DNA from 3 places in the Fusobacterium mortiferum ATCC 9817 genome. Region 3 is predicted to be linked to each of the others. Evidence: riboswitches for the same ligand, from Rfam matches in the RefSeq annotation. Region 3 holds a riboswitch; each other region holds the start of a gene.
The links. Region 3 has a riboswitch for lysine ahead of FMAG_RS11490 (YfcC family protein). Riboswitches for the same ligand answer to the same signal wherever they lie in the genome.
Positions count from the first base shown of each region.

Region 1: linked by a shared signal. The riboswitch ahead of FMAG_RS06300 (transporter substrate-binding domain-containing protein) and the one ahead of FMAG_RS11490 (YfcC family protein) in region 3 are both predicted to bind lysine.
Region 2: linked by a shared signal. The riboswitch ahead of FMAG_RS05645 (aspartate kinase) and the one ahead of FMAG_RS11490 (YfcC family protein) in region 3 are both predicted to bind lysine.

Region 1 is NZ_GL987989.1:25,932-36,502, reverse strand. Features, by position in the region: gene FMAG_RS06330 (replication initiation protein) at 1-861, shown strand, start outside; gene FMAG_RS06325 (HAD family hydrolase) at 899-1,549, opposite strand; gene eno (phosphopyruvate hydratase) at 1,653-2,960, opposite strand; gene pykF (pyruvate kinase PykF) at 3,034-4,446, opposite strand; gene FMAG_RS06310 (amino acid ABC transporter ATP-binding protein) at 4,802-5,545, opposite strand; gene FMAG_RS06305 (amino acid ABC transporter permease) at 5,558-6,325, opposite strand; gene FMAG_RS06300 (transporter substrate-binding domain-containing protein) at 6,358-7,179, opposite strand; lysine riboswitch at 7,366-7,551, opposite strand; gene FMAG_RS06295 (N-acetylmannosamine-6-phosphate 2-epimerase) at 7,652-8,326, opposite strand; gene FMAG_RS06290 (YhcH/YjgK/YiaL family protein) at 8,360-8,821, opposite strand; gene FMAG_RS06285 (ROK family protein) at 8,901-9,809, opposite strand; gene FMAG_RS06280 (TRAP transporter large permease) at 9,899-10,571, opposite strand, start outside.
Region 2 is NZ_GL987988.1:978,494-989,064, forward strand. Features, by position in the region: gene dapA (4-hydroxy-tetrahydrodipicolinate synthase) at 1-133, opposite strand, end outside; gene FMAG_RS05640 (aspartate-semialdehyde dehydrogenase) at 143-1,126, opposite strand; gene FMAG_RS05645 (aspartate kinase) at 1,139-2,341, opposite strand; lysine riboswitch at 2,441-2,617, opposite strand; gene FMAG_RS05650 (M20 metallopeptidase family protein) at 2,761-3,954, shown strand; gene FMAG_RS05655 (YitT family protein) at 3,963-4,820, opposite strand; gene FMAG_RS05660 (WG repeat-containing protein) at 4,861-5,598, opposite strand; gene FMAG_RS05665 (aminotransferase class I/II-fold pyridoxal phosphate-dependent enzyme) at 5,741-8,089, opposite strand; gene FMAG_RS05670 (DJ-1/PfpI family protein) at 8,209-8,799, shown strand; gene FMAG_RS05675 (FKBP-type peptidyl-prolyl cis-trans isomerase) at 8,870-9,361, shown strand; gene rpiB (ribose 5-phosphate isomerase B) at 9,430-9,861, shown strand; gene FMAG_RS05685 (histidine triad nucleotide-binding protein) at 9,875-10,219, shown strand; gene FMAG_RS05690 (fumarate hydratase) at 10,467-10,571, shown strand, end outside.
Region 3 is NZ_GL987994.1:381,878-392,448, reverse strand. Features, by position in the region: gene FMAG_RS11495 (5'-nucleotidase, lipoprotein e(P4) family) at 6-845, opposite strand; gene FMAG_RS11490 (YfcC family protein) at 1,098-2,495, opposite strand; lysine riboswitch at 2,610-2,786, opposite strand; gene FMAG_RS11485 (M20 family metallopeptidase) at 2,854-4,047, opposite strand; gene FMAG_RS11480 (IclR family transcriptional regulator) at 4,407-5,165, shown strand; gene FMAG_RS11475 (GntR family transcriptional regulator) at 5,183-5,872, shown strand; partial or broken gene FMAG_RS11470 (IS3 family transposase) at 6,000-7,302, shown strand; gene FMAG_RS11465 (TRAP transporter large permease) at 7,351-8,655, opposite strand; gene FMAG_RS11460 (TRAP transporter small permease) at 8,658-9,137, opposite strand; gene FMAG_RS11455 (TRAP transporter substrate-binding protein) at 9,137-10,153, opposite strand; gene FMAG_RS11450 (mannitol dehydrogenase family protein) at 10,164-10,571, opposite strand, start outside.

The sequences.
Region 1 (10,571 bases), on a different contig from region 3:
ATCCATTTAAAATTTACAAACGAATTTAAATCAATATTTCAGAAAAATTCTTATTTTCAAAAAAATGATTTCGAAACATTAATATTTCTTCAAAATGAGTATGCTATTGCTCTATATAATCTTTTAAAATTCAATATATCAATTAATCGTTCTTTAGAAATTTCAATTTCTAAATTAAAATCTATTCTAAATTTAACAGATTCATATGATAGATTCTTTGATTTTGAAAAACTAATATTAAAACCTGCATTTAAAGAAATATCTAAAGTTACCCAAAAAAATATTGAGTATAAAAAAATTAAAAACATTAATGCATCAAACTCTAAAATTATTGGATTACTTTTAGAAATAAAAGATATAAATGAACAAGAAAAAATAAACTCTACAAATACTTTAATCCAAATTTTAGAAAAAAATCTTACATTCTTAGAAAATAAACAAGAAATTTGGAATCTAATATTTAATACTATTGATAATAAAGGAGGAGAATATATAAAAAAAAATATTCAATATACTATTGAACATTCCCCTAAAAATAATATTTTCTTATTTTTAACTGAAGCCTTAACCTTAGATTATTATAATAATCGTTATAAAAATAAAATTGCTAAATTCTCTGAAACATTTAAACAAATAGAACATATAGAAAAAAAATATGAATCAATAGCTCAACTTCATTCAGATTTATTTAAAATATTAGCTAATTTAAAATTTAATTACCTTACTCTAAATCCACATTTTTTAAAATCTTTACAAAATTTAAGAATAGTCCATGAACTAGAATACTTTGATAATGATTTCATTATCTTTGCTGAATATAATTCTACTGGAAATAGTTATATTTCTCTTTTTGAAAATTAAAATAGGAGCTATGTATCATATTACATAGCTCCTAACTCTATTGATTTAAATACTCTTTAACTTCTAATAAATTTTTAAATTTTTTATAAGCCAATTTATTTTCTTCTTCAGTAAATTTTATGGTATCTTCTACTACAAAACATTTTATTCCAGCTCTATTAGCTGCTGTAGCTCCTAATACTGAATCTTCAATAACAAAAGCTTCTTTAGGATTTATTTCAAACTTTTCACAGGCTTTTAAAAATATATCTGGTGCTGGCTTCCCGTTTTCTACTTCATCTCCAAAAACCAATGTATCAAAATAATCATATACTCCTGTTTCTTTTAATTGTTTTTTAGCACTCTCTCTACTTGTTGAAGTTGCTACTGCACATTTTAATTTCTTTTCTTTTATGTATTCTAAAAGTTCTACAACTCCTTTTTTTAATTTTATTCCTCCTTCATTTTTTATAATATCTAGCTGTATCTCTCTTTTTTCTTTCATTATTTTCTCTGCTAATTCTACTCCAACTCTCTCAGATAATATCCCTTTTGTTCTAGTTGTAGTTCCGCCTTTTATCTCTCTTAAACTTTCTAATGTCAATCCTAAATTATATTTTTTACTCACTTCAAACCAAGCTAAATTAGCAACTCTTTCACTATCTAAAATTACTCCATCCATATCAAATATTATTAATTTTAAATTCATATACCCTCCTAATATTTTTTTATATTATATCATATTTTCCCTGGAAATTATAAAACCCCCCTTAGAAATTTCTAAGAGGGGTCTTTAATTACATATTTTTTAATTATTTTTTAATGTTATAGAATACTTCTAAACCATTGTATTGAGCCATTGATCCTAATTCTTGCTCAATTCTTAATAATTGGTTATATTTAGCCATTCTATCAGTTCTTGAAGTTGATCCAGTTTTGATTTGTCCTGCGTTTGTTGCAACAGCTATATCAGCTATTGTAGCATCTTCAGTTTCTCCAGATCTGTGAGATACAACTGCAGTCATTCCTGCTCTTTTTGCCATTTCGATAGCATCTAAAGTTTCAGTTAATGATCCGATTTGGTTAAGTTTTATTAAGATAGAGTTTCCAGCTTTTAACTCTATTCCTTTTTTAAGTCTTTCAGTGTTAGTTACAAATAAGTCGTCTCCAACGATTTGTACCTTATCTCCGATTTTAGCAGTTAATAATTGCCATCCTGCCCAGTCATCTTCTCCTAATCCATCTTCGATAGATTTGATTGGATATTTTTCAACAAGTTTAGCATACCATTCTACCATTTCTTCAGAAGTTCTTACGACTCCTCCTTCTCTTGTGAAGTGGTATTCGAATTTTCCTGGTGCTACTTCTTTACAGAACTCACTTGATGCAGCATCGATTGCGAAAGTGATATCTTTTCCTGGCTCATATCCAGCAGCTTTTATAGCTTCAACGATAAGGTCTAAAGCTCCTTCAGTTCCATTTATTTTAGCTGGAGCATATCCTCCTTCATTTCCTACGTTAGTAGAATCTCCCATTTTCTTTAATAGTTTTCCTAAGTGGTGGAATACTTCACATCCCATTTGCATAGCTTCTGCAAAAGTTTTTGCTCCAACTGGTTGAATCATAAACTCTTGTACGTCTACTGCAGAGTCAGCGTGAGATCCTCCGTTTAAGATGTTCATCATAGGTAGAGGTAATTCTTTAGCGTTTACTCCTCCTAAGTATTTATATAGAGGCATTCCTAATGCTTCTGCTGCTGCTTTAGCAACTGCTAATGATACTCCTAGTATAGCGTTAGCTCCTAATCTTCCTTTGTTTGGAGTTCCATCTAATTCTATCATAGTTCTGTCTATTGCAACTTGGTCAATAGCATCCATTCCTAAGATAGCTTCTTTGATTTCAGTATTTACGTTATTAACTGCTGTTAATACACCTTTTCCTAAATATCTTGATTTATCTCCATCTCTTAACTCAACAGCTTCGTAAGCTCCTGTTGAAGCTCCAGACGGAACTGCTGCTCTTCCTTTTGCTCCACACTCTAATACTACATCTACTTCTACAGTAGGGTTTCCTCTTGAGTCAAGGATTTCTCTTGCTACTACATCAACTATTCTTGTCATTTAAAAGACCTCCTAAATGTTTTCGTATAATTTGAAATTATATAAATATTATATCATAAATTATTATTTTTGACTATTTTACTTTTATTACTTTTACAGAGTTTGTAGTTCCTACTTCAAATACTTTTTCTCCACAAGTTGCTACTACAACATCACCTGATTGAGCTAATCCTAATTCAACTGATACTTTTTCAGCTAATTCGAAGAAAGAGTCTAATGTTTCTACATTGTTATCATAGTAAGGAACAACTCCTCTAGAAATTACTAATTGGTTAGCTGTTTTCTCATCATTAGTTATAGCAAGTATTGTAGCTGCTGGGAAGTATCTTCTCATATCTCTTGCTGCTCTTCCTGATTGAGTAGCTACTACGATAACTTTTGCTCCTAACTCTTCACTTACATCTGCAGTTCCTCTTGCTACAGCTGAAGTTATTGTTATATCATCTTTATCCATAATTCTTTTTACATTTACTAGTGGATCCATTTTAGCTGCAACTTTAGCCATTACAGTAACAGCTTCTACTGGATATTTACCTTTTGCAGACTCTCCAGAAAGCATTACACAATCTGTTCCATCTAATATAGCGTTTGCAACGTCGTTTACTTCTGCTCTTGTAGGTCTAGGATTTTTAATCATAGAATCTAACATTTGAGTAGCTGTAATAACTACTTTTCCAACTTCGTTACATCTTTTTATCATCATTTTTTGTGCTACTGGTACATCTTCTACTGGAATTTCTACTCCAAGATCTCCTCTAGCTACCATAATACCATCTGATAAAGCTAAAATTTCTTCGAAATTATCTAATCCTTCTTGGTTTTCTATTTTAGAAATAATTCCAATTCTTTGTCCACCATTCTCATCTAAAACTCTTCTTACTGCTCTTACATCATCAGCTTTTCTGATAAATGATGCTGCAACATAATCTATTCCTTGCTCACAACCAAATTTAAGGTCATTAATATCTTTTTCAGCTAATGCTGGTAAGTTAACTGCTACATTTGGTAAGTTAACCCCTTTATTCTCTCCTAATTCTCCACCATTTTGTGCTATACATTTTACTTCATTTCCATTAATTTCAGTAACTGTAAATGCTAATAATCCATCATCTATTAATATAGTATTTCCTACTTTTAAATCTCTTGCAAATCCTTCATAAGTAACTGCAACTTTTGTGTTATTTCCAATAACTGTTTTATCAGTAGTTATTGTGAATTCTTGTCCTGCTACTATTGTAACATCTTTTCCACCTTCAAGTTTTATAGTTCTTATTTCTGGTCCTTTTGTATCTAGTAATAAAGCTGCTCTTATTCCTGTTTCTTTTTGAGCTTGTCTAAAGTTAATTATTCTATTTCCGTGCTCTTCATAATCTCCATGAGAGAAGTTTAATCTCATCATGTTCATTCCTGTTTTTAAAAGAGTTTTTAAACTTTCCACTGATTCAGTTTTAGGTCCAATTGTACAAACAATTTTAGTTTTTTTCAAATTACTCACCTCAAATTATTTTCAATTTTTATTTTTCCTTTTTGTAGTTTACACAGTTTTTTAATAACCCATACCCAATAATTAACCTTATAGTATAAACTTACCTACCCTAGATTTTATACTAATATATACCTTTTATCAAGAAAATATACGTCCATTTTTTAATCTTTTTATGAACAGTTTTTGACTTAGTCATCTATTTTTTTGTTACTATTTAATACATTTTTCCTCTATCTGTCTATTAGAGAGTTCTGCTTGTTTATTTATTTATATATATTTTGTTTATTTTTCTTTATTCAAAGATTTACTTTGTAAAAAAAGGTTACTGTTATTAAATTCACAGTAACCTTTTTATCTAATTTTTTACTAAAGCCCTTTTTAAAAACTCTCTTGTTCTCTCTTTTTTAGGATTATTAAAAATTTCTTCTGGTGTTCCCTCTTCTTCTATATACCCATTATTCATAAATACAACTCTATCAGAAACCTCTTTAGCAAATCCCATTTCATGTGTTACAACCAACATAGTAAGCCCACTATCAGCCAATTCTTTCATTACTTTTAATACTTCTCCTACCATCTCTGGATCAAGAGCTGATGTAGGTTCATCAAATAATATTGCATCTGGTTCCATAGAAAGAGCCCTAGCTATTGCTACTCTCTGCTTTTGTCCTCCTGAAAGCTGTTTAGGTTTTGCATTGATATAATTACTCATTCCTACTACTTGTAGATATTTCATAGCAATTTTTTCAGCCTCTTCTCTACTTCTTCCCAATACTTTCATTTGACCTACAACACAATTACTAAGCACATTATGATTATTAAAAAGATTAAACTGTTGGAATACCATTCCTAACTTTGTTCTATATTGGCAAATATCATGATTATCATCTAAAATATTTTCTCCATTATAGATAATCTGTCCACCACTTGGTTTCTCTAAAAGATTTATACATCTTAATAAAGTTGATTTCCCTGATCCAGATGAACCTATGATACAAACAACTTCTCCTTTTTTTACTGAAAAATCTATATCTTTAAGAACCTTATGCTCACCAAAGGCTTTACTCAAATGTTTTATCTCTATTATATTTTCACTCATTTTTTCCTCCCTTTAGTTTGCTTCTTTTTTTAATTTTTCTTCTGGTCTTTCAACTTGCATTTGATTTCCAGCCATTATCATATAGTTGTCTGGTCCATCTAATTTTACTTCTATATATCTTAATATTCTTGTTATTGTAAATGTCATTACAAAATATAATATACAAGTTATAAAGAATGTTTCAAAATATCTAAAGTTATTTCCTGCAACTGTTTTTGTTTGAAAGAATAACTCTGATACAGAAATAACATTTAGAACAGATGTATCTTTAATATTGATTACAAATTCATTTCCTGTTGCTGGTAATATATTTCTAACTACTTGTGGTAAAACAACATTTGTCATAGTTTGAAAATGATTCATCCCAATTGCTTGAGCTGCTTCAAATTGCCCCTTATCAACTGAAATAATTCCTCCTCTTACAATTTCAGACATATATGCACCTGTATTGATTGAAACTATAAATAATGCTGCTGCTATTCTATCAATATCTATTTCAAAAGCAAGTGCTGATCCATAATAAATTACCATTGCTTGAACTATCATTGGTGTTCCTCTGAAAAATTCAATATATGCAGATAATAACCAGTTAACTACTCTTAAAACACCTTTTTTAGCCCCTTTTTCTGGAACAGGAATAGTTCTAATAACTCCTACTATAAGTCCAATAATTGTCCCTAAAATTGTTCCCACTACTGATATCCATAAAGTTACTCCTGCACCACGTAAAAACATTGGCCAGTTGTTCTCTAATATCCTGATTATCCATTCTAAACTCATCTTTATAACTCTCCCTTACTTAACTATTCACTCTATTGTGCTGCTGGTTGATTTTGAATAACTTTATCCATTATCTCTAATCTTTCCTCTTGAGATATTCCTCTTAAAATTTCATTTACTTTATCTTTTAATGGACTATTTTTTGCCAATCCTACTGCTATTGCTGTATCTTCTGGTGAAGTTACAAATCCATCTGTAAACTCTACCATTTTAAAGTTACTATTAGCTGATTGAGCACTTATTGCTTCAGGTCTTTCTGTTACATATCCATCTATTACTCCACTTTCTAATGCTACTCTCATAGCTGGGAAGTTATCCATTGCTGGTTGTTTATTTACATTTGGTATTTGATCTATTACTGTATAATGGAATGTATTTAGTTGCCCTGTGATCTTTGCTCCTGAAAAATCAGCAAGTGTTTTAGCATTTACATAGTCCCCACCATTTTTAACTAACATTACTAAATTTGATTGGTAATAAGTATCTGTAAAATCAATTGTTTCTTTTCTCTCAGCTGTTGGTGACATACCTGCTATTATTGCATCTACTTTACCAGAAACTAAAGCTGGTACCAATCCATCCCATTCTGTTTTTACTACTACTAATTCTTTTCCTAAACCATCAGCTATTCTTTTAGCTATCTCTATGTCATATCCACCTGCATATTCAGATGAACCAGAAATTTTTACTCCACCATTTGCATCTGTTAATTGTGTCCAGTTATATGGTGCATATCCTGCTTCCATTCCTATCTTAAATGTATTTGTTTCTTTACTTTCTTTTGCTCCTCCACATCCTACTAATGCTACTGCTGTTAATGCTGCTAATGCTAATTTTGCTAATCTGTTTCTCATTTTGTCCACTCCTTCTTTAAATTTTAAATATAATTTTTCCCCGACCCCCCTCAAATAAAGAAAGAAGTTTTTATCACTTTTAATAAAAAAAGCACCAACCCAAAATTGGATGGTGCTATCTTAAAAACAAAGTGATTTTAAATATACAAAAAAACATATTTTTTGTACAATGCCCCTCTTACTCCCACTTGAGATAGCACAACTTAATAAACTAGGGAAGTTTATTAAGACAGTCCTATGGCTCTTAACCATAGACCCAGCAAGTAATATTGAGATATATTACAAACTTCGGCAAAAGCTCCTTCTCAATAGTTTCTTCGCTCTCTCTAGCTCCACTAAAGACTGTTAACATTTTGCGCCTCTACCCCACAGAAAGCGTGAGGCAAATATTTAATTGTGTTTTAATAATAATATATTTTTTATACTTTGTCAACCTTTTTTTAATTTTAAACTTTTTTTCAGTTTTTTGAAACTATTTTTCCATTTCTGTTACAAATTTTCTTGTAATTTGTTGTGGTCTAGTAATAGCTCCTCCAACAACTACTGCAAATGCTCCTAATTCTAATGCTCTTTTAGCTTTAGCAGGAGTATCTAAATTTCCTTCTCCTATTACAGGAATAGATACAGCTTTTATTACTTTTTCTAATTCAGTTACTGGATCATTTCCTTTTGTATACTCTGTATAACCTACTAAAGTAGTTCCAACTATATCAAAACCTATTTTCTCAGCAGTTACAGCTTCTTCTACACATGAAATATCAGCCATAAATATTTGATTAGGATATTTAGTTTTTGCTTCTTTCATTAAATCTTCTAAAGTTCTTCCATCTGGTCTTTCTCTTTTAGTTCCATCAATAGCTATTACATCTACTCCCTCCGCTACTAAGGCATCTATCTCTTTCATTGTTGGAGTTATATATACTTGGTTATCTCCATATTGCTCTTTTATAATTCCTATAATTGGAAGATTTACATTTTTCTTTATCTCTTGAATATCTACAACCGTATTTGCTCTAATTCCTGAAGCTCCACCTACAAAAGCTGCATAAGCCATTCTTCCCATAATAAATGAACTATGTAATGGTTCATCTGGAAGTGCTTGACATGAAACTATTAATTTACCTTTTACTTCATTTAGTCTATTCATTGACCTCTCTCCTTAATTTTTATTAAACAATAATTAATCAACTAAAACTTTAAATATTACTTTTCTGACTTTTGCTGGTTTTTCTCCACCTTTTATTAATGCCATATGAGGTTCTCCAGGATAAAGAACTATAAATTTTTTAGAATTTAAATAGAATAAATTTTCTAATTCTCCCTCATATAATTCGTAATCTCCAGCTTCATCATACTCTTTTATTAATTTTACATCAGTATTAGAGATATATCCTATTTTCTCTTCTCCTTCGATAACAACATGAATATCTATATATTTTTTATGGTTTTCTATAAAACCATCTTTTACTTCTTTAGTCATTGGAGAATCTGGTTGATTGAAATAAACGTTGTCACCATCTATAACATTTTTTCCAACTACTCCATTTTTATATTCTCCTGATAGTATATAATCTATTGCTCTATCTAAATTTTTTGATATTCCTTTGTATAACCCTAAATCTTTTATTTCTCCATATATCATAATTTTTTCCTCCTAAATTATTTTTGTTCTCGTGAACATATATATAAAACATACACTTTTTTCTAAGTTTTGTCAATATTTATTTTATTTTTCCTACTTTTTTTAAAAGTAAATATTCTGCACCTAGCATACCTGCATTGTTTCCTAATTCAGCAAATTTTATTTTTAAATTCTTTTTATAATTTTCTCCAACTTTTGAATCTAAACTGCTTAATATTCTATTTAATAGATAGTCTCCTTGTTTTGTAACTCCACCACCAATAACTACTAATGAAGGGTTGAAAATATAAACTATTGTACTAAGTCCATCTGTAAAATAATCGATCCATCTATCTACAACTTCTTTTACATCTTGATTTCCAGATTTTTCAAGTTCAAATATCTCTTTTCCATTTAATTCTTTTCCAGTTTTTTCTTTTACCATTCTAACTAATGCAGTAGCTGAAGCATATCTTTCATAACAACCTTTTTTACCACAAAGGCATTGTTCTCCATCTTTTTCTATTTGAATATGTCCAAACTCTCCAGCAACACAAGTATCTCCTCTAAAAATATCCCCATTAAGAACTATTCCTCCACCAATACCTGTTCCTATAGTTAAGCAAACAAAACCATCTGCTCCCTTTCCAGCTCCTAACCACTTTTCTCCAAGTGCTGCACAGTTAACATCATTCTCCAAAACAGCTGGTAAAGAGTATTTTTTTTCTAATCTTTCTACTAAATTTGTTCCTATCCAACCAGGAATTATAGGATTCCCTCCTATTACTTTTCCAATACTTCCATCTATTTGTCCTGTTCCAGAAACAGCTATTCCTAAAATATCTTTAGACATATATTTATCTATAATTTTGCACATATTTTCAAAAAGATTTTCTATTCCTTTTCCTGCTTCTGTTGGAAACTCTCCACTTTCTAAAAGTTTTCCATCTTCTTCTAACAATCCGTATTTTACAGCTGTTCCTCCAATATCAATTCCTATTACCCTCATTGTTTCCTCCATTAATATATTGATAAAAAGAGTGAATTAATAATTCACTCTTTTATTTTACCACAAATTTAAAATTTTACATCTTTTTTTTACATTATTAAGTTTGGTAAGAAAGTTATAATTCCTGGGAATATTGTAATTACAACTAATGTTATAAATATAGGAATTAAGAAAGGTAATACCCCTTTTGTTACCACACTTACTGGCATTTTTCCAACTTGAGCAACAACAAATAGTGCCATTCCCATAGGTGGAGTTAAAATTCCTATCATCATATTTAATGTTGTCATTACTCCAAAGAATACTAAATCTATTCCAAAGTTAGCTGCTACTGGTATTAACATTGGTAATACTAAGAATTGTAGTGCTAATGCATCTATAAACATTCCTAAGAATAGTAATAATGCATTTATCATTATTAATACTGTTAATTTAGAACTTGCAAATGTCATAAAGAATTCTGCTATTCTCATAGCTATCTGCTCTCTTGCTATCATATCACCAAAGAAAGTAACTGTTATTATCATAAGAATTGTTACTCCACTGATTGCCATTGCTTCTACACAATGCTTAAATAGAGATTGGATTGTTAATTCTTTATAAATAAAAGCTCCTAAAACTACTGAATACATAGCTGCTACTACAGCTGCTTCAGTTGGAGTAAATAGTCCTGAGAAAATTCCTCCAATTATTATAAATGGTGTTAATAATGCCCAGAAAGATTTCTTAAAAGCTTCTACTTGCTCTTTAAAAGTAGCCTTT
Region 2 (10,571 bases), on a different contig from region 3:
CATTGATAATGATAGCATCAGTTTTATTTTTTATATGGTACTCTAATAATTCTCCTAATTTTTCAAAATCTACACTATCATCTTTTGTAAATGGAGTAATTAAAGCTATTCCAGAACCTTTAAATATGCTCATAGTTACCTCCTAAATATTTTTACAAAATAGTTCAGCTATTTGTACAGCATTAGTAGCTGCCCCTTTTCTTATATTATCAGCTACTGTCCATAAATTCAAGCCATATTTTACACTGTTATCTCTTCTGACTCTTCCTACAAATACCTCGTCTTTTCCAGTAGCGTCATTAGCTAAAGGATATATGTTTTTATTACTATCATCTAATAGAACTATTCCTTTATACTCAGCTAATTCCTTTTTTACTGTTTCTAAGTCAAAGTCTTTTTCAAGTTCTACGTTAATAGAAACAGAGTGAGAATTGATAACAGGTACTCTAACACAAGTAGCTGTAACAGGAAGATTAGGTAAGCCTAAGATTTTTCTTGTCTCATCTACCATTTTTTTCTCTTCCTTAGTGTATCCATCTTCTAAAAATACATCAATATGAGGTAGGCAGTTATTAACTATTTGATGTGGATAAGTTTTAGGAGGATTTCCTTTAAGTCCCTCTTCTAAATCAATAACTCCTTTATATCCAGTTCCAGATACAGCTTGATATGTGCTATACACTACTCTTTTAATCCCATATTTTTCTAAAACTTTTAAAGGAGCCATACACTGAATTGTAGAGCAATTAGGATTAGCAATTATTCCTTTGTGTTTAAAAGCTTCTTCTGGGTTTACTTCAGGGACTACTAGTGGAACCTCTTTATCCATCCTCCAAGCTGAAGAGTTATCAATTACTAATACTCCCTCTTTTGCTGCTAATGGAGCATATTTTAAACTAGTACCTCCACCAGCAGAGAAAAGAGCTATATCTATATCTCTATTTTTAAAACTATTTTCATTTAATTCTTCTACTGTATACTCTTTCCCTCTAAAATTTATTTTTTTCCCAGCACTTCTACTACTTGCAAAAAGAAGTAAATCAGTTATTCCTAAATCTCTTTCTTCTAATACTTTTAAAAAAGTTCCTCCAACTAAACCTGTTGCACCAACTATTGCTACTCTCATTTTTCTTTCCCCCTATAATGAAAATTCTTCAGCTACTAAATTTACAGCTTTTTCTATATTCTCTCTATCTATACTACAAGAGATACTTATTTCAGAAGTTGTAACTTGATAAAAATTTATATTTCCTTTACTAAGTGAAGTAAAAAACTTTCCAGCAATACCAGAGTTGTTAATCATTCCTACTCCAACAATGGAAAGCATTCCTAAATTTTCATTTAATTCTATATCACAAGTAGAAAACTTAGCTCTAATTTTTTCTACAACTTGCTCTAAAAGATATTTTTCAGAAGCTTGACAACTAAAAGATATCTCTACTCTCATATATCTATTTATATTTTGTGTAATCATATTGATATTTAAACCACACTCATCTATTGTAGAAAATATTTCAGCTATATTTTCACTAGAAAAAGGTACATTAGAGATATTAGTTACGATAATCTCCTTTGTGACACTTATTCCTGTTATTAATTTATCTTCTAATGCTATATCTTTTTCCATAATATATGTTCCCCCTGTATAACTTAAACTTTTACCTACAAAAATAGGAATGTTATATTTTTTTCCTAGTTCTACTGCTCTTGTTTCCATAACACCAGCTCCAAGATTAGCCATTTCCATCATCTCTTCATAGGAGATTTTTTCTAAAAATTTTGCTTTTGGGTATAATCTTGGGTCAACACTGTATATTCCTTCCACATCAGTATATATTCTACACTCACAATTTAAAGCTACAGTCAGTGCCACAGCACTAGTATCTGAACCTCCTCTTCCTAGAGTTGTAATATCTCCTGAATTATTAATTCCTTGAAATCCAGTGATAATAACAATATTTCCCTCTCTTAAAAGAGTTTCTATCCTTTCAGAAGAGATATTTGCTATTTTATTTTTAGTATGTACACCAGAAGTTTTTATTCCTGCTTGAAATCCTGTAAGGGAGATAGCTTTTTGTCCCTTGGCTGTAAGAGCCATAGCTATTAGAGTAACTGTTTGCTGTTCTCCAATAGACATTAGCGAGTCTAGTTCCCTTTGATTTGGATTAGAAGTAATCTCCTTAGCTAGTTTTATGAGTCCATCTGTAGTTTTTCCCATAGCAGATGCCACTACTACAATTTCGTCATACTCTTTTTTTAATTCAATTAAGTAATCAGCTATTTTTTGAATTTTTTCTACTGTAGCTACACTAGAGCCACCATACTTTAAAACAATTCTCATTCCTCCACCTCTGTAATAAAAATTTTGTAAAAAAAAAACAGCAGAGGCTTCTGCTGGTGTAAAATACTACAAAAAAACTGTAAATATTTATAATTTTACTCCACAGAAAGCACAACATTGAATTTCTCAATGACAGTTATATAGATATTATCCATATACCCAGCAAAAATTTTCTCCAGAGAAAATTTTCACTTCGGCAGTTTTACCTTTCATATTTAATCTTAGCTCTGGAAGCTCATAAATATTACTCTTATCGACTGCTCCTCAATCTGTTTTATTAACTTGTGTGTATTTTACATTAAAACTCTAAAAAATAAAAATATATAAATTAAATATTTTATATTTTAAAAATATATTTTACTTTTTTGCAAAGAGAGAATAAAATAATTCAAAAACATATTATTGTCCTAGGAGGAAAGATGGATACTAGAAAAATATTTAATGATATAGAAATAAATAATCAATGGTTTATAAATACCAGAAGAGAGTTACATAAGATACCTGAATTAGATTTTCAATTACCTAAAACAGTAGCTTATGTAATATCACTTTTAAAAGAGATGGGAATTCCATATAAAGAGGGAATAGGAAAAAGTGGAATAGTAGCAGATATAGAGGGACAAAATAAAAAAATAACAATAGCCTTGAGAGCTGATATGGATGCATTACCTATTTTAGAGTGTGGAAATAAAGAATATACTTCAACTATACCTGGGCATATGCATGCTTGTGGACATGATGTGCATACTGCTATTCTTTTAGGAGTTGCAAAGATATTATCGGAAAATAAAGATTCACTTCCATGTAATGTAAGACTTGTATTTCAACCAGCAGAAGAAACAAATGGTGGAGCAGTACCTATGATAGAAGATGGATGTTTAGAAGGGGTAGATGCTATATTTGGATTACATGTAGATCCTACAATAGAGTGTGGAGTAGTAGGAGTAAAATATGGTGCTTATTGTGCTTCATCTACTGATGTGGTAATAGAAATAGAGGGAAGAAGTTGCCATGGTGCTTATCCTAGCCAAGGAGTAGATGCTATTGTTACAGCTTGTGGAATAGTGACTACCCTTCAAAGTGTAATAAGTAGAAATATAGATTCAAGAGATTCGGCTGTTCTTAGCTTTGGAAAAATAGTAGGAGGAGAAAAAGAGAATATTGTAGCTCAAAAAGTTATAATTTCTGGAACATTAAGAACTTTATCTAATGAGGTAAAAAATAGAGTAAAAGAAAGAGTAAAAGAGATGGTGGAGAATACAGCTAAAGGGTATGGGGCTACTGGAAAAGTAACTTATACAGATGGGTATACTGCTTTAATAAACCATGATGAATATATAGATATAATAAAAGAAAATAGTAAAAATCTATTAGGAGAAAAGGGAGTATATGTAAAGGCCTTAGCTAATATGGGAGTAGAAGATTTTGCTTACTATATTGAAAAAGTTCCGGGAGCATTTTTTAACTTAGGTGTAGGAAATAAGGCTAAGGGAATAACTGCCCCTCTTCATAATGATAAATTTGATATAGATGAGGAGAGTTTAGCTATTGGAGTAAAGCTTCAAATTATGAATATACTATTTGCCTATGAAAAATTAATAAAAAATAACTAGGAATTATCCTAGTTATTTTTGTTATTAAGAGCTTTAAATCCTTCACCTAGAACTTCTGAAACATCAGAGATAGTTAGAAAAGCAAAAGAATCAGTTTCTTTTACAATTGTTTTTACTTTAGTTACTTCAAATTTGCTAACAACACAGAAAAGTAGATCTATTTCATTTCCTGTAAATCCACCTTCTCCTTTTATGATAGTTGTACCTCTTCCAGTTTCATTCATAATTCTTTCTTTTATCTCTTCAGATTTAGATGAAATAATAGTGATGCCTTTTGCCTTTGTATAACCATCTTGAAAATAATCTATTGCTTTGGAAACAATTGTCATTGAGATAAGAGTATACATTACTATCTCTTTACCAAAAAATATAGCAGCTATTCCTAATATAACTACATCTAAGATGAGCATTGTCCTTCCTAGAGGAATATCAAAATATCTATTTAAGATACGAGCAACTACATCAGTTCCACCAGTAGAGCCATTTACCATAAAAATAAGTCCAAGGCCTATTCCTATAAGAACACCACCATATATAGAACCTAACATAATATCATTAGATGGACCTTTCCAAGTTTCAGTAAGAGTTATTAAAAAAGAAAGGCAGCTTGTTCCATATAAAGTTTTAAATAGAAAATCTCTTCCAACTAATTTCCAACCCATTATAAGTAGTGGAATATTTATTACAAAATACATAATTCCTACTGGTAGTTTAAAAAGGTAAAATAAAATTAAACAAATTCCTGCAACTCCACCTTCTGCAAGATGATTACTGATAAAAAAATAATTGATAGAAACAGCATAGAAAAAACAACCAACTGTAATTATCAAATACTCTTTTAAGTATTTTAGAATCTTATTATTCACTGTATCTTTCCTCCTAGTTCAAAATTTTAGTATATTATATTTAATTAGTTTTTTCTTTTATCTTCAATTTTCCTTCAAAGGCAGAACCAATATGATAACCTAGGTTTTCTATTTTTTCTTTTCCCTCTCTAAAAAGACTTTTCATTAATTTTTTTTGTCCATTTTTATCTATGTAAAAAGAGGTATCATCTATTCTCACTAAAGCTAAATCATTTTTAAAATCATATGCCTCATCAAAGTTAAATCCTATTTTTACATTTCCTTCTGTATCAATATATCCCCATTTATTATTCAATTTAACAGCAGCTAAACCTTCAGAAAAGTTTTCAGCTTCATCATATATAATAGGAATTTGCAATTCTCCTTTATAGTTGATATAACCATATTTATGTCTTGGCATCTCATTTATATACACAATAAAAAACTCTTTTTCCCTATTATTTTCAGCCTCTTTGTACATATTTGAATATTTTTCTTTAAAGTTATACTCTCCAATTTTTGCTATCCATTTTCCATCAGTTGTCATAAGTCCTTCTTTATAATCTTTTGTAACTAGATAGATATGATTTTTTTGGACAGAAATAAGAATATTATCTGTTTGAGTTAACAGGTTTCCTTTTGAATCAATTATGCTATACAAGCCAATATTTTCTCCTTCTAACATCCTTATAATATATATATCATTGAGATGTTGCTTTATAGGAAGGATTTCATAATTACTCTGTGAAAAAATAATTGATGAAAAAATTAACATCAATGTGATAACTAATCTTTTCATATATACCACCTCATATTCTTGTATTATCCTTATCTCTATAATATATTATACTTTATTTTTTTAAAATAAGAAAGAGGAAGTAAGAAAAAAGAGAGAAATTACTACCTTTTAGATAATATTTTCTCTCTAAATAGATTAATTATTAGTCTGGATTAATTACATATTCTGTTAATTCATTTACAAAGTTAACAGTTTTATTATTTTTATCATTTACTGGGTTAAATTCTACTATATCAACTGAAGTTACAAAGTAGTTTTTAAATAAGAATTTGAAAGTTTGGAATACTTCGTCAGTAGTAAATCCGTTTCTAACAGGAGTACTTACTCCAGGAGCTAACTCTGGATTTACAGAGTCAACGTCAAAACTGATATGAAGATTGTCTACTTTTAAGTATTCGTGAATTTCTTCTAATACTCTATCTAATCCTTTTTGTAAAACTTCATCATGGTAGATTACTTTAACACCTAATTGATCAATAACTTCTCTCTCTTTGAAATCTAAATCTCTAGCACCAAGTATAACTACATTTTTACTATCGATTTTAGCTCCCTCATAGAAACAGTTAACTAAATCTCTATCTCCAGCACCTTGTAATAGAGCTAATGGCATTCCGTGAATATTTCCAGAAATAGTAGATTCATCAGTATTCATATCTCCATGGGCATCTATCCATACTACTCCTATCTCTTTTTCTAATGAAACTCCAGAAATACTTCCAAGGGCTATTGAGTGATCTCCTCCAATTACTATTGGTCTATATCCATCTCTTACAGCTTCATTTACAGAAACAGCAAGCTTTTCACAAGTATGAAGTATAGTATTTTTATATTTTAAGTTCCACTCATTAAAGTTTTCTTTTTGTTTTTCAACATCAATGATTTCAATTTCATCAAATGTATCAGGATAAGTTTCACATAGTACATCAATACCAAATTCGATTCCAGCTTTGTTTGCTCCAAGATTGATAGGTACTCCAAACATTTTGCTCTTCATCTTCTCTGTATATAAATATACAGCGTCTTCTTCTTCAATTACATTGATAGTTACAAGTTCAGGATCTTCCGTACCTTGTACATGAAGTTCAGCTTCTCTTAAATCATTTATATAATCTATAATTTCAGCAGAGATTCTTTCTCCAGGAGTGATTACAGGTATTCCAGGTGGATAAGCCATAATCATCTCACCACATATTTTTCCTTCACTCTCTGAGAATAAAACTTTATTCTTTTCACTGTAAAAAGCTTCCCTTGGATTTAATACTTGCTCAGGAATAGGAGGCATTTTTAAGAATTCTCTTTTTAATTTATTTCCTTTTCCATAATATTTTTCACTGATATCTTTTAATGCATTGATAAGTTTATCAACACTTTCATCAGTATCTCCGATAGTTATAAGTCCTAATACATTGTAAAAATCAGATAACTCCATTTGTATATTGTAATCTTCAGTTAAGATAGTTTCTAGCTCTGCACCAGTAAGTCCTAGTTCTTTAGCAGTAATAGTTATCTTAGTAGGATCAAAAGCAAATACTCCCTCTCTTCCAACTATTTCTTCTCCAAAACAAGACATTCCTGGGATTCTATTTACTTCTGTTCTAAAACGTTTAGCTAGTTTTATAGCTTTGTCTAGTAGTTCTTGTCCTTCAGTAGCAATCTGTCTTCTAGCACAGTCTAATGAAGCCATTAATGGATATGATGGAGATGTAGTATGAAGTAAACTTAAAATTTGTTTTACTCTGTTTACATCTACTCTATCAGAATTTACATGAAGTAATGACATTTGAGTCATTGCACCTATTATTTTATGTGTACTTTGAGTACAGATATCAGCTCCACAATCAACAGCAGATATTGGTAAATCATCATGGAAGTGTAAATGAGGTCCATGAGCTTCATCTACTATTAATGGAATATCATAACTATGAACTATATCAGCTATTTTTTTAATATCTGTTGCTACTCCATAATAAGTAGGATTAATTATAAGAACAGCTTTGATATCAGGGTGTTGTTTTAACATATTCTCAACAGTTTGAGGTCTTACGCCATGAGCTATTCCTAACTCCTCATCTACTTCTGGGTTCATATATATAGGCTCAGAACCACTTAATATAATTCCAGCAGATACTGATTTATGTACATTTCTTGGGACTAATATTTTTTCTCCTGCTTTTATAACAGACATAATCATAGCTTGGATAGCTCCAGATGTTCCGTTAACAGCAAAGAAACTTTGTTTTACACCATAAGCATCAGCAGCTAACTCTTGAGCTTCTTTGATACAACTTTTTGGTTGGTGTAATCCATCTACCATCTTAAAAATAGTAACGTCAATGGAAAAAGGTCCATTACCCATAAAATCATAAAATTCTTTGTCTACTCCTTTTCCTCTCTTATGTCCAGGTACATGAAATGGAAGTATATCTCTTCCTGCATATACATCTTTTAACACAGAAAATAGTGGAGTTTTGCTTTGGTCTAGCTTTGACATCTTACCTCCTTTGGTTATTGTTTTTTTTATTTATATATTGTATAATTCTTTTGTACTGATGTATTGTAAAGCTTTTTAATAAAATAGTCAATAACTTTTATTTTTTTTAGGAGAAAATTATGAAGAAAATATTTTTGCTTATCTCACAAGGCACTGAAATTCTTGAGGTAGCACCCTTTATTGATATTTTTGGTTGGAATAGTATTGTTGGAAAAAAGAACATAATTTTAAAAACAGGAGGATTTCATTCAATAATTTCTAATACTTGGAACTTGAAAATAGTTCCAGAAATAGATTTAAAAAGTACTTCAATCGATATAGATGAATATGAAGCCTTAGTTATCCCTGGTGGCTTTGGTTTTAAAGGGTTCTTTGAAGATATGAAAAAAGAAAAATTTAAAGAGATAGTTCAAAGCTTTTATGAAAAAGATAAAATAGTTGTAGGAATATGTACAGGAGTTATTTCTTTAGGAGAAGCTGGTATTTTAAAAGAAAGAAAAGCTACTACTTATTTATATGATAATAATAGATATTTTAATCAATTAGAAAAATATGGAGCTATACCTATAAGAGAAGAGATTGTGATAGATAAAAATATCATTACCTGTTCAGCTCCTAAAAATGCTATTGAAGTTGGATTTTTACTTCTTTCTTTATTAAGTGATGAAGAAAATATGAAAAAAGTAAAATATAATATGGGTTTTTTATAAAAAAATAGACATACTTAAAAAAGTATGGTATTCTTTAAGTAGAAACTATTATATATTAAGAGGTGAAAATATGAAAGTTGTAAAAGGTAATGTTATAACTCTTGAATTCAAAGTTTATGACAACGATACTAACGAGCTTTTAGAAGATACAAAAGATGTAGGACCATTTTTCTACATTCACGGAGAAGGACAATTTGTACCAAAAGTAGAGGAGATATTAGAAGGAAAAGAGAAAGGATTCTCTACTACTATAATGATCTCTCCAGAAGAAGGATATGGAGAATATGACGAAGAACTTATCGAAGAGATGAATAAAGAAGATTTTGTAGAGTTTGATGATATCTATGAAGGTATGGAATTTATAGCTGATATGGATGATGGAACAGAACAACAATATGTAATTACATCTATAGAAGATGAGGTAGTAACTGCTGATGGAAACCATCCATTTGCTGGTAAAAATTTAAGATTTGAAGTAGAAGTAGCAGGAGTAAGAGAGGCTACAGCTGAAGAATTAGAGCATGGACATGTACATTTCCATGGGTTTGATGACGAAGAGTAATTTAACTATGGGACTGGCTTAAGTCAGTCCTTTTGTATGAAAATATTAAAAAATTTTGAGGTGAAGAAATGAAAATAGCTTTAGGTGCTGACCATGGTGGATTTGAATTAAAGGAGAAAATAAAATCTCATTTATTAGAAAAAGGATATGAGGTTTTAGATTTAGGAACTAACTCAACAGCTTCTGTTGATTATCCAAAGTTTGGACATGCAGTAGGGCATGCAGTAGTAAACAAAGATGCAGATTATGGAATAGTAGTATGTGGAACAGGAATAGGAATCTCTATTGCTGCTAATAAAGTTCCAGGAGTTAGAGCAGCTCTTTGCACAAATACAACTATGGCAAGACTTACAAGAGAACATAATGATGCTAATGTATTAGCTATGGGAGGAAGAATAGTAGGAGATGTTCTTGCTCTTGAGATGGTAGATATTTTCCTTTCAACTAAATTTGAAGGTGGAAGACATACTAATAGAATAAATTCTATTGAAACTATCTAATGGAGATGATATTATGGCAACTATTTTTACAAAAATAATAAATAGAGAGATACCAGCTACAATAGTTTTTGAAAATGATAAGGTTATAGCTTTTAAAGATATTAATCCAGCAGCTCCAGTACACATATTAGTAGTTCCTAAAAAAGAGATACCTACTATAAATGATATAAAGCCTGAAGATAAAGATATTATTGGAGAGATGTATCTTGCTATTGGAGAGATAACTAAAAAATTAGGAATAGCTGAAGAGGGATATAGAGTAATTACTAACTGTAATGAATTTGGAGGACAAGAGGTTTTCCATTTACATTTCCATATTTTAGGTGGGAAAAAATTAGGAGCTTTATTAGCTGACTAATAAAAATGAATAATCAAATTTAAAAGATTAATTTCTAATTATGATAGAGATTAATCTTTTTTATTAGAACAACTTTTATTTATATTAAAATAAAATATTAACTATTTATAAAATTAATAATAAATAAAGAGAGTATTTTTAATTTCTATCAAACAAACTATTTAAAAAAAGTACGTTTTGTGATATGATTGTATTGTAGAAATATAATTAGCTTTTCATAAAGTTTTAAAAGAAAGGTGGTTTTTCAATGAAAGAATTAGATTTAAGGAAAGTTACTGACGAAGTAGAAAGAATGTGTATTGAGGGAAATTATTTTATTGGTAAAGAGGTTCTAGATAAGATTAAAGAAGCT
Region 3 (10,571 bases):
TAATTTTAATTAAGAGATTTATAACTTTTTAAAGTACTCTCTCTTATTTCTACTTTCTCTTTAGCTTGTGGGAATTTTCCTCCATATATAGCACTTTCAAATGCTCCATACATAGGGTTAGGGAAGATTATAAATCTATCTCCAAACTCCTTTGCTAATTCTTCTACTTTATTATCTCTTTCATCTATTGACTTAGAAGAGAATACATCAAAATCTGATAAGTTATCTCCAAAAAGCATAATTAATTGAGTATGTTTTTTTACATATTCACGACGATTAACCTTTCCACTCTTATCCTCTTTATTTTTTAATAGTACACTATCTTCACCTTGCACTGGTATACCCTCAGCTTTTAAATTTTCAATAGTAGCTTCTAATTGACTTTCTGCTCTATCAGAAATATAGTATATTTTTACACCATTTTTATCTGCAAATTGTAAAAATTCCTTTGCTCCTGGAACAGCCTTAGCTTTTTTCATCTGTACCCATTCATCCCAAGACTCTGTATCATATCCTCTTCCTCTTAAAATATTTTCAGCTTGGTATGGACTATTATCTACTACAGTTTCATCTAAATCTAAAACTATTGAATATGGTTTACTGTGGGGAACTTTTAAGTACTCTTTTAATCTCTGAGTAGCTACATTATATCCTTGTAAATATAGTGCTTTAGCTTCTCCAGAAGTTTGATACCAATTTGTTCCCATCATATTTTCTCTAGCAGCTAATTCATCATAAGTAAGAACTACTTTTTCATCTTTTTTCTCATATAAATTGCTACATCCTGTCATAGTTAAAATTGTTATAGATATTGCTAACAATGATAAAAGTTTTTTGTTTTTCATCATATTCCTCCTATGCTTTTGACTTGTCTAAATTATACATTAGTTATCTAAAAAAAGCAAATATTTTATTGAAAACACACAAAATAATTCAAAATAATTTTATTAAAAATAAAAGAGCAAGTATAGCTTAACTCAATAAAAAACATAAATATTAAATCTTTAATTTATTTTGTTTTTTATATTTTACTTTTACTAACTTGCTCTATTTATTCTATTTGCTTTTTTATTTTTAAGTTTTATTATGCTTTTCTATTAAAATGGTCCATAATTAATAGCCACTGCTATTATTATAAATATAACTTGTAATCCAAACATAATTAAGAATAATGGAGTTATAAATTTATACCATTTATTGATTGGTAAACTCATAAGTCCACACATAGTAGCTGCTGATGTTGGCCAAAATAGATTTGAGAATCCATCTCCAAATTGGAAAGCCAATACAGCTGTCTGTCTAGTAAGTCCAATAGCATCAGCTAATGGTGCCATAATAGGCATAGATGTAGCTGCTTGCCCTGAACCAGATGGAATAAAGAAATTTATCATATTTTGAACTACTACCATTCCTACTGCTGCTATTGATTTTGGTAGAGTAGATAAAGTAGCAGCCATACTATTTATAATTGTATCTATTATTTGTCCATCTTCCATTACTATTGTTAAGGCTCTAGCTACTCCTACAGCAAAAGCTCCAAATAACACATCAGAAGTTGAAGTAATAAAATGTTGAGATATCTGACTAAAATTATATCCACCAATTAATCCTGTTATTAACATCATTATAAAGAATAAAGTAGATAATTCATTTAAATACCAACCATAATGGGTAGTTCCATATACTAAAATTCCAATAGTGATTAAAAATAATCCCATTATTAATTTATGCTTATTTGTAAAAGGTAATCCTTCTAATTCATCTCTAGTCATTCCGTTAGAAAAATTAAATTTAACATCTTTTACTATTGATTTCTCAGGATTTAATTTCACTTTTCTAGCATACATCATAACATATATTATAGCAGTTGCTTGGAAAACTATAAAAGCTATTGTTCTAAGTCCAATTCCTGAACCAATAGGTACTTCTGCTATTCCTTGAGCTATTCCTATAGTAAAAGGATTAAGAGTAGCAGCAGCAAATCCAGTAGCTGTTCCTACTATTACAGCAGCTCCTCCAACTAGAGCATCATATCCTAAAGCCACAGATATTCCCATAAAAGCAGGAAGTAATCCATAAGTTTCTTCATATAATCCAAATGTAGAACCACAAATTCCAAATATTACCATAAATATTGGAAATATCAATGTTTCTCTTCCATTAAATCTTTTTATTACAGTTCCTAGTCCCCCATAAAAAGCTCCTGTACTTATCAACATATTAATATATCCATAAGCAAAGAAGATAAAAAATATTATATCAGATGTTGATACTAACCCATCTATTATAGCTTTAAACATTCTAAATATAGAAACTGGAGTTTGTGCTACATATTCAAATGAGTTAGCTACTACCATAGTTCTATTTAAAACTGGGTCAACTGCTCTTTGATAACTCCCAGATGGGACTAAATAAGTAAGTCCTGTTAAAATTACTAATATCATTCCTATTAGTACATAAGTGTGTGGCATTGAAAATCTTTTTCTTTGTTCCATTGTAAATTCCTCCCAAAGTGTTTTTATATAGTGATTGATAATAAAAAAAGCCACAGTCTCGGATATAAACTGCGGCATAAATTTACAATGTAAGAAAAAACATATGTAAAATGACACACAGATAGCTCTCCACTGACCTTTTTTATCAATGACAGCAATATGAATATTATTCATATTGCCAACAGAAAAGTTTAGCTTCTTTTCCATTTCGGCAAAATCCCCTTTCAAATTGTTTCGTCGTTTGCAAAACTCCACAATCCTACTCTTGTCATTTGCTCCTCTATCGGCTTTTTTTATTGTGTTTATTTTACTCCCCTTTTCTTCTTTTGTAAAATATATATTATATATAATTTTATTATTATTTTATATTTTTTAATTCTCTCCACTCTTTTTTTATTTTCTCTAACAATTCCTTATTAGTTAAAATTTCAAGAGCAGAACCTCCCATAGCTTTTACTCCTCTATGTAATTTATCATAAGCTTCTTTTGAATTTACATATTTTAAATAAGCTTCATCATGTACATGACAAACTTCTTCTATCTCTAATGCCACTTCTGTATACATTGTTGGACATACCTGACTTACATTCCCAATATCTGATGAACCAGTAGCTCCTTTTCCCTCATCTTGAATATTTTTTATTCCTACTTCTAATAGATTTTTTTTCATTAACTCTTGAAGGGATTTTAAGTTTACTAAATTATCAAAAGAATTTTCAAATTTCTCCCAACTCATCTCTGTTCCTGTCATCATACTAGCACCTTTAGCTATATTTATTACTTTCTCTGTTAAATTATTTAGGTACTCCCTATTATTTGCTCTAATGTGAAATCTTGCCTCTGTCAAATCTGGGACAGTATTCGGAGCATCTCCACCATGAGTTATTATTCCATGTATTCTGGCATCAGAAGTAATGTGTTGTCTTAAACAACCTATTCCTGCATACATTAGATTTATAGCATCAAGTGCGTTAATTCCATCTTCTGGATGAGCAGCTGCATGACTTGCCCTTCCTTTAAATTGAAATTTTATACAATCTATTGCCAAAGTTTTACAAGCTATATTATTCTGAGATTCTAAATGCATCTGAAATACTACATCTACATCATTAAAAGTTCCACTCTCTACCATAGGAACTTTTCCTCCTACTGTTTCCTCTGCTGGTGTTCCTATAAATACTATTGTTCCATTAAATTTATCCAACATTTTTGATAATACAAGAGCTGTTCCATATGTACTAGCTGCTATCCAGTTGTGCCCACAAGCATGTCCTGGTTTCTTCTCTACTCCATATCCAGGTAGAGCATCATACTCAGCTAGAAAAGCTATCTTAGGAGATCCTTCTCCTATCTCAGCTCTAAAAGCTGTTTCCATTCCACAATAATTTTTTTCTACTCTAAAATTATTTTTTTCTAACTCTTTTATTAAAAATTCTACTGCCTTATACTCCTCATTTCCTAATTCTGGATTTTTAAAAATATAATCAGATACTCCTTCTATCTCCTTTTTTAACTCATCCTCTATCTTGTATAATTCTTTTTTTAACTCCATCTTTTCCTCCAACTTTTTAATATTTTCTACTATACTAGCATAAAGATTTTTTACTGTCAACAAGTTCAAAAAATAAAAAAGAACTAGAAAATCCTCTCTAATTCTTGATATAACAATTCTACTATGATATAATAAATATATAAGGGAAACCTTAATTCTTGCAAGAAAGGGGGTTTAACTTATGAAGAATTATTTTAAGATAGTAGTTAAAGTTAGACGTTTTGAGTTTACTATCAAAATAGCTCTTTAAGAGTTACCCTCAACCCTTGTGGGTTATTGTTTCCCTTATATCTTTTCTATATTATACCACATAAAAAATAAAAATGGAAGGGTAAAAAAGATACAGGGAGGGAGTCATCTTGGAAGAAAAATCAAAAGTTCCTGCTATTGATAAAGCAGATAAAATTTTTAACTATCTTTACTATAAATATTCAGCTACTCAAAGTTCTATTTCTAAAGATTTAAATCTTCCTAAGGCAACTGTCAATAGACTTTTAGAAGTACTTACTAACTTAAAGTATCTCAATTATCAAGATAAAGAGTACACTTTAGGAGAAAAATTTTACTTTTTCTCTAATAGATATGAAAAATATACTCTTATTAAGAATATAACTCATCCATATCTTGAAGAATTATCTTTAAAATTTAAAGAAACATTTAAATTAAGTGTTCTTGATAATGATAAAATTAGAAGTATTGCTACTGTTGAAAGTAGTGATTTAATAAAAGTATCTGTAGCAGAAAATGCTATTTTTCCACTTCATGCTGGAGCAGCTAGTAAGCTTCTTATTTGTCAACTTAGTGAAAGCAAATTAAATAAACTCCTTACTAAAACTCTCCCAAAATATACTGATAATACCATAACAGACAGAGAAAAGTTAAAAGAAGAATTACTTAAAATTAATATACAAAAAGTTTCTTATGATAATATGGAACACTCAAAAAATATTAAAGCTGTCGCAGTTCCAATATTAGATAAAAAAAATAGAATTATAGCTGCTATTAGTTGTCCTTGTTTTCCTGATGATTTAACAGATGAAAAATCGAAATTCTTAGTTAAAGAGATGCAGAAAACTTGTGAAGAAATCTCAAAAAGATTAGAATATTTTATAAATTAAAAAGGTGAAAAGAAAATATGTTATTAGAAAATACCACTAAAAAGAAAAATGAAAATAATCGAGAGTTTATCTATAGAGTTATTAAAGAAAATATTATGACTCTCAATCTAAAACCTGGAGAATGTATTAGTGAAGTAGAGTTAGGAAATCAACTTAATGTAAGTCGTACCCCTGTAAGAGAAGCTATTGTTAGATTATCTGAAGAAAAACTTATAGATGTTTTTCCACAAAAAGGATCCTTTGTTTCTAAGATAGATTTAAATTTAGTTGATGAGGCTGTTTTTTTAAGAGCGCTTTGTGAAAAAGAGATTTTAAAATTGGCTTGCTCTGATAAAAATTCTAAAGAGTTAATTAGAGAGTTAGAAAAAAATCTAGCTTATCAAAAAATTATAATTGATTTTGAAGAAGACTTACATAAATTTTTTGACTTAGATAATGAGTTGCATGCTTTAATTTTTTATTATTATAATAAAAAAAATGTTTGGAAAAGTGTAAAAAGATTAGCTACACATTATGATAGACTTAGACTTATTGATGCACTAGAAAAGTTTAGTGCCACTAAAACTTATGAACAACATCATGATATTATTGATATTATAAAAAATAAAACAACTGAAAATATTGACAATTTAATCTCGGAACATCTTTCAAAATTTAAGCATGTAATTAATAATTATTTAGATAAATATCCTGAATATTTCAAATAAAAAAAGGGCAAAATGTACTGCACCCAAAATCTTAGACATCTAAGATGGAGGGTGTAGTTTTTTTATGGCTAAATTAACAAAAGAACAAAAAATTGAAATTTATGAGAGAAGATGAAATGGGGAAACTATAAAATCTTTAGCTTTAAACTTCAATATTAATATTCACAATATTGAGTATTTAATTAGACTCATAGATAGACATGGGTATTCTATTCTTAGAGATGATAAAAATCGTTATTATTCTAAAGAGTTTAAAGAGCTAACTATTAATAGAATATTAACAAATAATGAATCCCTCTTATCTGTCGCAATTGATATTGGATTAAGTTCAACAGGAATTTTAACAAATTGGATTAAAAAATACAAAGAAAACTGCTATAATGTCATAGAGAAGAAAAAAGGGAGAAAACCAAAAACTATGACTAGGTAAAGAAATATAATAAAACAAGAACTAATAAAGAAAAAATTAAAGATTTAGAAAAAGAAATTTTGTATTTAAAGACTGAAAATGAATACCTAAAAAAGTTAAATGCTCTAGTTCAGGAAAAGGAACAACAAGAGAAGATAAAACCATAGTAATAACTGAATTTAGAGCCAAATATCCTTTAAAAATATTACTTGAAATATCTGGAGTGTCAAGAGCTACATACTATTTCTATGTAAATAAAGAAGATAAAGACTTAAAAAATCAAGATATTATTGATAAAATCAAAGAGATATTTTATGAAAATAAAAAGAGATATGGATATCGTAGAATTACATTAGAACTTAAAAATCAAGGAATAAATATCAACCATAAGAAAGTTTTAAGACTAATGAATAAATTAAATTTACATAGTATTACGCGTAAAAAAAGGAAATATTCTTCTTATCAAGGAACTATTGGAAAAATTGCTGATAATCACATTAAAAGAAATTTTGAAGCAAATAAACCAAATGAAAAATGGTTTACTGATGTAACAGAATTTAATTTAAGAGGAAATAAAATATACTTATCTCCAATATTAGATGCTTACGGAAGATATATAGTTTCATACAGTATATCGTCAACTCCTAATTCAAATCAAATAATAGATATGTTAGATAAAGCATTTAGTAGCAATAAAGAGATAGAAAAATTAATATTTCATAGTGACCAAGGTTGGCAATATCAGCATAGTTTTTATACTAAAATATTAGAAGAAAAAAATATAATTCAAAGTATGTCAAGAAAAGGGAATAGTTTAGATAATGGACTAATGGAAAGTTTCTTTGGAATAATGAAATCAGAAATGTTTTATGGAGAAGAAAATAATTACAAAAATATTGAAGACTTAAAGTTAGCAATAGAAGAATATATAGATTATTATAATAATAAAAGGATAAAGGTAAAATTAAAAGGATTAAGTCCTGCAGAATACAGGAATCAATCCTTATTAATCAATAATTAAATAATAGTGTCTAAGAAAAGGGGTTCACTACAAAAGCCCTTTTTTTTATTATTTTACAAATCCTCCAATAGTTGGTAGATACATTGAAATAGCTGGAATATAAGTTACTAACATAAGTACTATTATTATTACTACATAATATTTTATAAGCTGTCCCATTACATCTTCTATTTTTAAATTTCCAACTTTTACTCCAACAAATAGAGTATTTCCAACTGGTGGAGTAATATTTCCTATACATAGGTTAAATACTATTATTATTCCAAATTGTACAGCACTCATTCCAAAAGATTGAACTATTGGTAAGAATATTGGAGTAAATATAAGTATTGCTGGTGTTACATCCATAAATGTTCCTATAAATAGTAATAATAAGTTCATTAATAAAAGAATTAAGAATTTATTATTTGTTAATCCTAAAATTAAACTTGATATTGCTTGAGGTACACCTGTAAATGCCATTACCCAAGACATTATTGTAGATACTCCTATTAGGAATACTATAATTCCTGTCATTTTAGCACTCTCAGCAAATATTTCAATTAATCCTTTTATAGTTATTGTTCTATAAAATAACATTGAAAGAATTAATGTATAAACTACTGCTACTACAGAACCCTCTGTTGGAGTAAATATTCCTTTAATAATTCCTCCAATTACTATAATAATCAGTGCAAGTGATGGTAAAGCATCTATAAAAGTTACTAGTACAACTTTTAATTTAAAATTATTTGTACCCTTCATTCCTTTAGCTTTACATAAATATAAAGTAAGAGCCATACATCCTATTCCCCATAAAATTCCAGGTAGGTATCCTGCCATAAATAGAGCAGCTACTGAAGTTCCTCCACTTACTAATGAATATACTATCAATGAGTTTGATGGTGGAATTAATAATCCTGTTGGAGCTGATGCTATATTTGCTGTTGCTCCTAATTTTTTATCATATCCTTGTTCCTCTTCCATAGGAAGTAAAATTCCTCCCATAGCAGCACAAGCAGCAGTTGCTGAACCTGATATTGCTCCAAACATCATATTAGCTAAAATATTTGTTTGCATAAGAGAACCAGGTATTCTTCCTGTTAATGATTGAGCAAATGATACAAGCTTCTTAGCTATTCCCCCTTGGTTCATTATATTTCCAGCAAGGATGAAAAATGGTATAGCTATCAAAGTAAAGTTTGAAATTCCTGAAAATATTCTTTGAGCTCCTGTTACTAATGTATTATCAAAAGCTAATGATGGTAATATTGCTAATATTGAAGATAATCCTATACTAATAGCAATAGGAAATCCTAATAATAAAGTTATTACTAAAACTATAAACATTATTAAAGCTGTTGTAAGTACCATTCCTATGCCTCCTCTTTAACTTTTTTTAATAAATCTACTATATTTAAAATAGAGTATATTGAAGTAATTACTCCACAAGTTGGAAGTACAGAATATACATATCCCATTGATACTCTAAGAGCTGGAGAAATTTGAGTCATAGTTAATGTAGTTATAGCTTTTCCTCCACATACTAATACTCCAAAAGCGAATAATAAAACTACTATCTCTGATAAAATAGCAATATTCAATTGAATTTTTTTAGAATATCTTTCTACGAAAAATACCATACGCATATGATCTCTTTTTCCAAATACATAAGAAGCTGCAAACATTGACATCCAAGCAAAAGAATAAGATATTAATTCTTCAGATATTGTACTTGGATCTTTTAATACATATCTTGAAGTTATTTGATAAGTTCCTACCACTGTCATAAACATAAATAAGATTACACATATTCCAATAATTATTTTATCAAGGGCATTTCTTAAATTATTCATTAGTTATTCCCTCCCTCTTTTATTTGTTTTCCTATCTCTTGAATTTTATCATAAATAGGTTTTAATTTAGGAGTTGCTTCTAATACCTCTCCATGTAATGGTAAAACTCTCTCTTTAAATAGAGCTACATCTGGATAGATAAATTGCACATTCATATCATTTTGAGCTTGTGCTTTAGCTTTCTCAACTGATTCTGTCCAAGCTTCTCTTTGAACTTTTGATATCAATCTAAATCCTTCATTAAATATTTCTCTCTCTTCTGGAGAAAGTCCATTTAAGAATTTTAAGTTTCCTATTAAAATATCTGGAACCATTTGGTGCATATTATATGAATAATACTTAGCTACCTCTCCATGTTTATTACTTGTTATAGCTAACTCATTATTTTCTGCTCCATCTATTACGCTTTGTTGTAAAGCTGTATAAACTTCTCCAAATCCCATAGGAGTTGCTGCTCCTCCAAATAATTCCATCATTCTTATATTTGAAGCACTTTGTTGTACTCTAATTTTTAATCCTTTTAAATCATCAGGTGTATTAATAGGTTTTTTTACTGTATAAAAGTTTCTAGTTCCTGCATCTAACCAAGTAACTGCTTCAAATCCTGATTTTTCAGTAGATGTAAAAATAGGCTCTATCAATTCTGCATTATCCATTACAGCATGGTAATGTTCTGGGCTATCAAACAGATATGGTAAGTTAAATATTTGATAGATATTATCAAAACTTTCTAATATAGCATTACTTGCTACAGCAAAATCTATTGCTCCTGTTTGTGTTAACTCAACTGTATTTACTTGTGAACCTAGTAATTCATTAGGGAATACTTGTACATCATACTTATCTCCAAGTTTACTTTCTATAAACTCTTCAAATGCTAATAATCCTATATTTGTAGGATGGTCCTGTGCTTGGTTATGAGATATCCTAATAATTCTTCTATTATCTCCTTTTCCACAAGCTCCAAGAATAAATAAACAAGTTACTATTAGTAATAGATTTAAAAACTTTTTCATCTTTCCTCCTCTATTCTCCTAAATATTTTTTTAATGTATTTACTACTGCATCTTTTCCAGCCAACATCTCTACAAAATATTTTTCTACTCTGTCAGCCATTCCTACTTCTTCTAAATCCACTCCAAATATCATCCTATTTTTTAAGATTTCTCTTAGTTGCCCCTTATAAGTTTCAGGTTTTCCAAACTCTATTCCTGCCATTTTTTCTTTTAACATATCTAACATAGGATCTGGACTAATACTTCTTTCATTTCCATTATCATCAATTCCTAATAAATATCTAAACCATCCAGCATATACAAGTGGTATATATCTAATATCTTCTACATTTAATTCATCACTTGCTAAATATGCTTTTATAGTCTCTCCAAATCTTATTCCTACTTTTTGAGATGTATCTGTTGCTATCCTCTCAGG